Regions from separate parts of the Methylobacterium sp. 13MFTsu3.1M2 genome, predicted to be linked through region 2. Evidence: predicted binding sites of a transcription regulator. Region 2 holds the regulator's gene; the other holds the start of a gene.
The links. Region 2 encodes LexA, which represses DNA repair genes until DNA is damaged. Its sites were predicted from a motif close to TGTTCNNNNTGTGTTCNG; they were not measured.
Positions count from the first base shown of each region.

Region 1 (3,403 bases), on a different contig from region 2:
AGCGGCGCTGTCTCGACCTGCCCGCTCGCCGTGACGGTGGACTCGGCCGGGCCGGTCACCGCGAAGCGGCGCAGCAGCAGGCCGCCGGCCCGCTCCAGGGTGCCGGTGAGGGCGAGGTTCGACCATTCCTCGCCGCCCAGCACGGCGCTGCCCACCGTGAGGTCGAGGTCGAGCATCGCCGGCAGGCTGCCCGTCGAGCGCGGCAGGCCGCGGGCGATCAGGCTCTGCCCCTCCGCCGAGGCCAGGAAGGCGTCGAGGTCGAGGCGGCGGGCGTCCAGGGTCAGGCCGGCGCGCCACTGGCGCAGGTCGAGCCGTCCGGTGCCGCCGAGCCGCAGGGACCGGCCGCCGGGGTCGATGGCGAGGTCGACGGCCTCGAAGCGCACCTGCGTGCCCCGGGCCTTGAAGGTGCCGGCCAGCGAGAACGGCAGGTAGGCGCCGGCCGCCTGGGTCGGCGGCCCGACGACGAGGCGGGCGGAGCCCTCGGCCTCGACCTGGGCGCCGCCGGATTCGGCGGGGACGAGGCCGAACCGCGCGTCCGCCTCGAAGCGCGGCGTCGCGTCGCCGCCGCCGGAGATCTTGGCGGCGAGGCGCCCGTCCGGTCCCGGCGTGCCGCTGACCGCCCGGAACGGGACGCCGCCGCTCGTCCCCTCGATCCGCCAGGGCCCGACCAGGGCCGGCGCCTGCAGGCGCAGATCCTGGACGTAGAGCTGGTCGGTCCGCCCGGTGGCGGGGACCTGCGTGGTGACGAGGAACTGCTGGATGTGCAGGTTCTCGATAGCGAGGTCGCGGTCGCGCAGGGCCCCGCCGAAATCGGGCGGCAGCTTCAGCGTGTCCGGGCCGGCGACCGGGAGCTTGATCTCGGCCCGGCCGATCCGGGTCTCGGTGAAGCGGAACTCGCCCTTGAGGAGCGGCGCCAGGGCGATCTCGGCCTTGACGAACCGGGCATCGAGGCTGGGGCGGTCCGGATCGGCGCCGAGATGGAGGCGGTCGACGCGCAGCCGCGGCGACGGCAGCAGGCGGACCTCGATCCGGCCGTCGGTCCGGACCGGAACGCCCAGGGATCGGGCGAGCGCCCGCTCGACGAGCCCGCGATGGGCCTGCCAGTCGACGAAGGGCGGGACCGCGAGCGCCGCCACGAGAACCAGGATGACGGCGCACGCCAGCGCGGTCAGAAGATCACGCAATGGTCCCGTTCCGCACCATCTCTGCGCGAGGCCGCGACCTCACCGGGCCGCCGTGCCCCGCGTGCCCCCGCGAGTCAGTCGCCACGGCCATAGCACGATAAGCCGCCGGGGGCGCCAGCGGCGATGCCACGGTCCCGAGCGGCGGTCGGGGCACGCGCGAGGTTCCTCGGGCATCCCGGGCCCGCGGCCTCCGGATCTCGCGATCGGCCGCGGAGCGCGACGAGCCCGAAGGGCGCGGATCACCCCGGCGCGGACAGCCGCGCTTCATGGCTCCGCGCCCCCACCGCGGCGCGAACGGCCTCGACGCCGTTCGCGATTTGGTCCAGGGAAGCGGGATGCAGAACCGCCCGCATCCGCAACCCGCCGGGGACGGCGCGCCCGCCACGTCCATCGCTGCCCGCGCCATGGGCGCCCTCCGGCGCGACGCGGCCGCCTACCTCGAGGGCCTCAACCCCGAGCAGCGCCGCGCCGTCGAGACCACGGAGGGCCCGGTCCTGGTGCTGGCCGGGGCCGGCACCGGCAAGACCCGGGTGCTGACCACCCGCATCGCCCACCTGATCGCCACCAACCGGGCCCGCCCCTTCGACATCCTGGCGGTGACCTTCACCAACAAGGCCGCCCGGGAGATGAAGCACCGGATCGGCGCGCTGATCGGGCCGGCCGGCGAGGGCATGCCGTGGCTGGGCACCTTCCACGCCATCGGCACCAAGATCCTGCGCCGCCACGCCGAGCTGGTCGGGCTGAAATCCGACTTCACCATCCTCGGCACCGACGACCAGCTCCGGCTGATGAAGCAGGTCATCGCCGACCAGAACGTCGACGAGAAGCGCTGGCCGGCCCGCGCCCTGTCCCACGCCATCGACGGCTGGAAGAACCGCGGCCTCGGCCCCGAGCAGGTGCCCCCGGGCGAGGCCTCGGCCTTCGCGTTCGGCAAGGGCGGCGCCCTCTACACCGCCTACCAGGCCCGGCTGGCGACGCTGAACGCCGTCGATTTCGGCGATCTCCTGCTGCTCTGCCTCAAGCTCTGGCGGGAGAACCCCGACGTCCTGGCCAATTACCAGGACAGGTTCCGCTACATCCTGGTCGACGAGTACCAGGACACCAACGTCGCTCAGTACCTGTGGCTGCGCCTCCTGGCGCAATCCCGCAAGAACATCGCCTGCGTCGGCGACGACGACCAGTCGATCTACGGCTGGCGCGGGGCCGAGGTCGACAACATCCTGCGCTTCGAGCACGACTTCCCGGGCGCGGTGGTGGTGCGCCTGGAGCGCAACTACCGCTCCACGGGCCACATCCTTGCCGCCGCCTCCGGGCTGATCGCCAGGAACGAGAGCCGCCTCGGCAAGACCCTGCGCACCGACGACGAGCCGGGCGAGCGCGTCACCGTGACGGGCGCGTGGGATTCGGAAGAGGAGGCGCGGATGCTCGCCGAGTCGATCGAGTCCCTCCAGTCCAAGCAGCATCCCCTCTCGGAGATCGCCGTGCTGGTGCGGATCTCGGCGCAGATGCGCGAGATCGAGGACCGGTTCGTCCAGCTCGGGCTGCCCTACCGGGTCATCGGCGGCCCGCGCTTCTACGAGCGCGCCGAGATCCGCGACGCGCTGGCCTACCTGCGCGCCACCGTGAACGTCAGCGACGACCTCGCCTTCGAGCGGGTCGTGAACACGCCCAAGCGCGGCCTGGGCGACGCCACTCTGCAGCAGCTCCACACCTACGGCCGCGCCAACCGGCTGCCTCTGCGCATCGCCGCCGCGCGCCTGTGCGAGACCGACGAGCTGAAGCCCCGGGTCCGCTCGACCCTGCGGGCGCTGACCGAGAGTTTCTCGCGATGGGCGCGGCTCGCGGAGACGCAGCCGCACAGCGAGGTCGCGCAGACCATCCTGGAGGAATCCGGCTACACCGAGATGTGGCAGAAGGACCGCTCCGCCGACGCCGCCGGCCGGCTGGAGAACCTGAAGGAATTCGTCCGCTCCATGGAGGAGTTCCCCGACCTCGCGGCCTTCCTGGAGCACGTCTCCCTGGTGATGGAGGCCTCGGAGGCGGAGGGCGCCGAGCGGGTCTCGCTGATGACGCTCCACGCCGCCAAGGGTCTCGAGTTCGACACCGTGTTCCTCCCCGGCTGGGAAGACGGCCTGTTCCCGAACCAGCGGGCGCTCGACGAGAGCGGCCGGGCGGGCCTGGAGGAGGAGCGGCGCCTCGCCCATGTCGGGCTGACCCGG
Region 1 is NZ_FOMM01000008.1:77,843-81,245, forward strand. Features, by position in the region: gene BM314_RS08640 (AsmA family protein) at 1-1,184, opposite strand, end outside; gene BM314_RS08645 (ATP-dependent helicase) at 1,520-3,403, shown strand, end outside.
Region 1: BM314_RS08645 (ATP-dependent helicase) is a predicted target of LexA. The motif match lies at 1,492-1,509, and genes of this name have one in related genera.

Region 2 (3,403 bases):
TTCGGCCTCGTCGGCAACGCCCTGACCCTGCCGCTCGTCTCCCTGGTGGTGATGCCCGCCGCGGTGATCGGCTGCCTCGCCTATCCCTTCGCCCTCGACCGGCCGGTCTGGTGGCTGATGGGGCAGGCGGTGGCCGGGATGCTGGCGATCTCGGACTGGATCGCCGGGTTCGAGCGGGCGGTCCTGGTGCTGCCGGCCTTCGGCGCCGGGGCGCTGGCCCTGCTGACCGCCGGCCTGCTGCTGGGGACGCTGCCGGCCTCGCGCCTGCGCTGGCTCGCCGTGCCGCCGGTCCTGCTCGGGCTCGTCCTCGCGGCCCGACCCGACCGCTACGACCTCTACGTCGACCGGCAGGGCGCGGGGGCCGCGGTGCGAGGGCCGGACGGGCGGCTCGCGGCCCTCGGCAGCCCTTCGGGCTTCGTCCTCGAGCAGTGGCTGAAGGCGGACGGCGACGGGCGGCGGCCCGCGGCGCTGATCGTCCGGTCGGGCAGCGGGCGCTGCGACCGGCTCGGCTGCACCGCCCGGCTGCCGGACGGGCGGGCGGTCGCCCTGGTCCGGGACCGGCGGGCCTTCCCGGAGGATTGCGCCCGCGCCGCGGTGCTGATCACGGGCCTCGCGGCGCCGCCCACCTGCACGGGGCCGCTGGTGATCGACCGGCGCGTCCTCGCCGCCCGCGGGGCCGTGGCCCTCCGGACCGACGGCGACGGCTTCGCCGCGCGCTACGCCTGGGACGACGGCCGCGCCGTGCCCTGGCGGCCGGCCGCCGGGCGCGGACCGGGACCGCCGCGGCCGGTCACCGCGGAGCCGGGCGACCGCCCCGCGGAGGACGGGGTCGCCGCGACGCCGGAGGCCGACGCCGCGCCGGGCGGAGACCTCGCCCCCGGCGACGCGCCGGCCGAGCCGCTTCAGTAGCGGCGGACGAGGCTCACGAGGCGGCCCTGGATCCGGACTCGGTCGGGCCCGAGCACGCGGGTCTCGTAGGCCGGGTTGGCGGCCTCGAGGGCGATCGACGAGCCGCGGCGGCGCAGGCGCTTGAGCGTCGCCTCCTCGTCGTCGATCAGCGCCACGATGATGTCGCCGGTATTGGCCGTCTCCTGCTTGCGGATGACCACGAGGTCGCCGTCCAAGATGCCCGCCTCGACCATCGAGTCGCCGCGCACCTCGAGGGCGTAGTGCTCGCCGCCGGCCACGAAGTCTGGCGACAGGGTGATGGCGTGGCTCTGGTTCTGGATCGCCGAGACGGGCGTACCGGCCGCGATCCGGCCCATGACCGGGATCGAGATGGCGCGGCCGGACTCGTCGATCATCCGCGTGCTCGCCGGGGCCGGCGGCGGCTTGGACTTACCGCCCTCGACCACGCTCGGCGTGAAGCGGCGCGGCTCGGCGGGGGCCTGAGTCGCCGGAGCGGCCTGAGTCAGGCTCTCGGGGATCCGGATCACCTCGATGGCGCGCGCCCGATTCGGAAGGCGCCGGAGGAAGCCGCGCTCCTCGAGCGCCGTGATCAGCCGGTGGATGCCGGATTTCGACTTGAGATCGAGGGCATCCTTCATCTCGTCGAACGACGGCGGGACACCGCATTCCTGCATCCGGCTCTGGATGAATCGCAGGAGGTCCAGCTGCTTGCGCGTGAGCATCGACGGGGGACTCGCGGCTTGGCGGACCGCCACGTGACGGTCTCCGAAACAAATCACGAACAGGTTAAACGTTCCGCAAGTGTTCCGCAAGAGCGGCACCGCTCGGCTCGGCGCGCCGCGGGCGCGCCCGCGGGAGAAGGTCGAGAAACGCATTGACGGCGCAAGCGGAGCCGTTTCAATGCATCGCGGCGCCCCGCCGGGAAGGCGGCGGATCCGGGGTGCGGGCTGGGACCCTCTTGGAATGACGAGGATGCGACGACCCGCAGCTCTGCTGCCCCTCGGCCTCGCCGCCCTCGGCCTCGCCGGCTGCACCACCGGATTCTCCTACATCTCGCGGAACTACGTGGCGCTCACTCCCCAGGTCGTCACGATCGGCTGCAAGGAGCCCTACGAGGTCTACGACAACCGGCAGCTGCGCCGGATGCTGATCGTGTCCAACGCCCTGCGCGAGTATACCGGCTGCAACCTGAGCGAGGTCCGGATCGATCCGGAGCCGGGCGCCACCCGGGTGAAGCGCTTCCGCACCGCCGCCCGGGCCTATCTCGACGAGACCGTGCGCGAGGATTGCCGGATCACCGGCGAGACCGTGTTCGATCCGCTGAAGACCGAGTTCGCCTACGCCTGCGACGCGCCGATCGAGAAGCGCGGCACCGTGGTCCCCCGCCTGCCGGGCCGCAATCCGGGCCTCGGCGTGCGCTGACCGGCCGGCGGCGCGTCCTCAGGCGCCCGGCTTCGGGAAGGTCCGCTCCGCGGCGTCGCCGGCGGCGGCCAGCAGGGCGCGGGCGAAGGCCCGGGCCTCCGTCCGGTCGAGCACGATCGCGGCGGTGACCGGCGCACCGCCGAGGTCGGCGAGGGCGAGTTCCAGGCGCACCCCGTCGGGCACGGCGCTCGCCTGAAGGCTCCAGCCGGAGCCCCGGTCCGTGCTCTCCGCCATCGTGTTCCTCCCGCATGCCCGGCACGGCGCCGCGCGCCCACCGGAACGGCCAGGCCCGGGACCGCTCCCGGAGCCGCGCTCCGATCTTCCCTGCCTCGCCTGTCCGCGTTCCTCAAGGCCACAGGCCGCGCAGGGGTGGAGATGCGCGCCGTCGCGGATGCCGGCGGCCGCATCGCGGCGATACGGGGCGGCACGGGGCTGCGCCCGCGCCGCGGCGCGGGCGAGGGCAGGGGCGGCCGGGATGGGGCCGGCCTCGGGGCGATTGACGCGAGGCCGCCGATGATGTCTCCCGCGGGCTCCGATCAGGTGGAGTTCGAACATGCAAGAGATCTGGTTCCGCACGGGCGAGGCCACGGTGCTGGCGGCCGAGGGCCAGTACACCGACGCCATGCCGGAGGTGCTGATCGGCTCGGTGCGCGGCCCGGTCGGTCAGGCCTTCGCGTCGATGATGGGGCAGGTCCAGGGCCACACGCGGATGTTCGTGGTGCGCGACCTCAACCAGCTCGTGCGCCCGGCCACGATGATGACCACCAAGGTCACGATCCACACGGCCGAGTATGCCGAGCTCCTCGGCGGCGTGGTCCAGGCCGCCACCGGCGACGCGATCGTGGACTGCATCATCGAGGGCATCCTGCCGAAGGACGGGCTCGACGAGCTGTGCATGATCATCATGATCTGGCTCGATCAGCGCTGCGCCGAGGACGACAACCTCGACCAGAAGGACCTCTACCGGACCAACTACGAGGCCACGAAGCTCGCCATCGCCCGCGCCCTCAAGGGCGAGCCGACGGTCGACGAGCTGATCGCCAACCGGAAGACCGTGAAGCACTACGCGCTC
Region 2 is NZ_FOMM01000005.1:84,343-87,745, reverse strand. Features, by position in the region: gene BM314_RS05070 (ComEC/Rec2 family competence protein) at 1-909, shown strand, start outside; gene lexA (transcriptional repressor LexA) at 903-1,631, opposite strand; gene BM314_RS05060 (hypothetical protein) at 1,882-2,331, shown strand; gene BM314_RS05055 (hypothetical protein) at 2,350-2,565, opposite strand; gene fae (formaldehyde-activating enzyme) at 2,885-3,403, shown strand, end outside.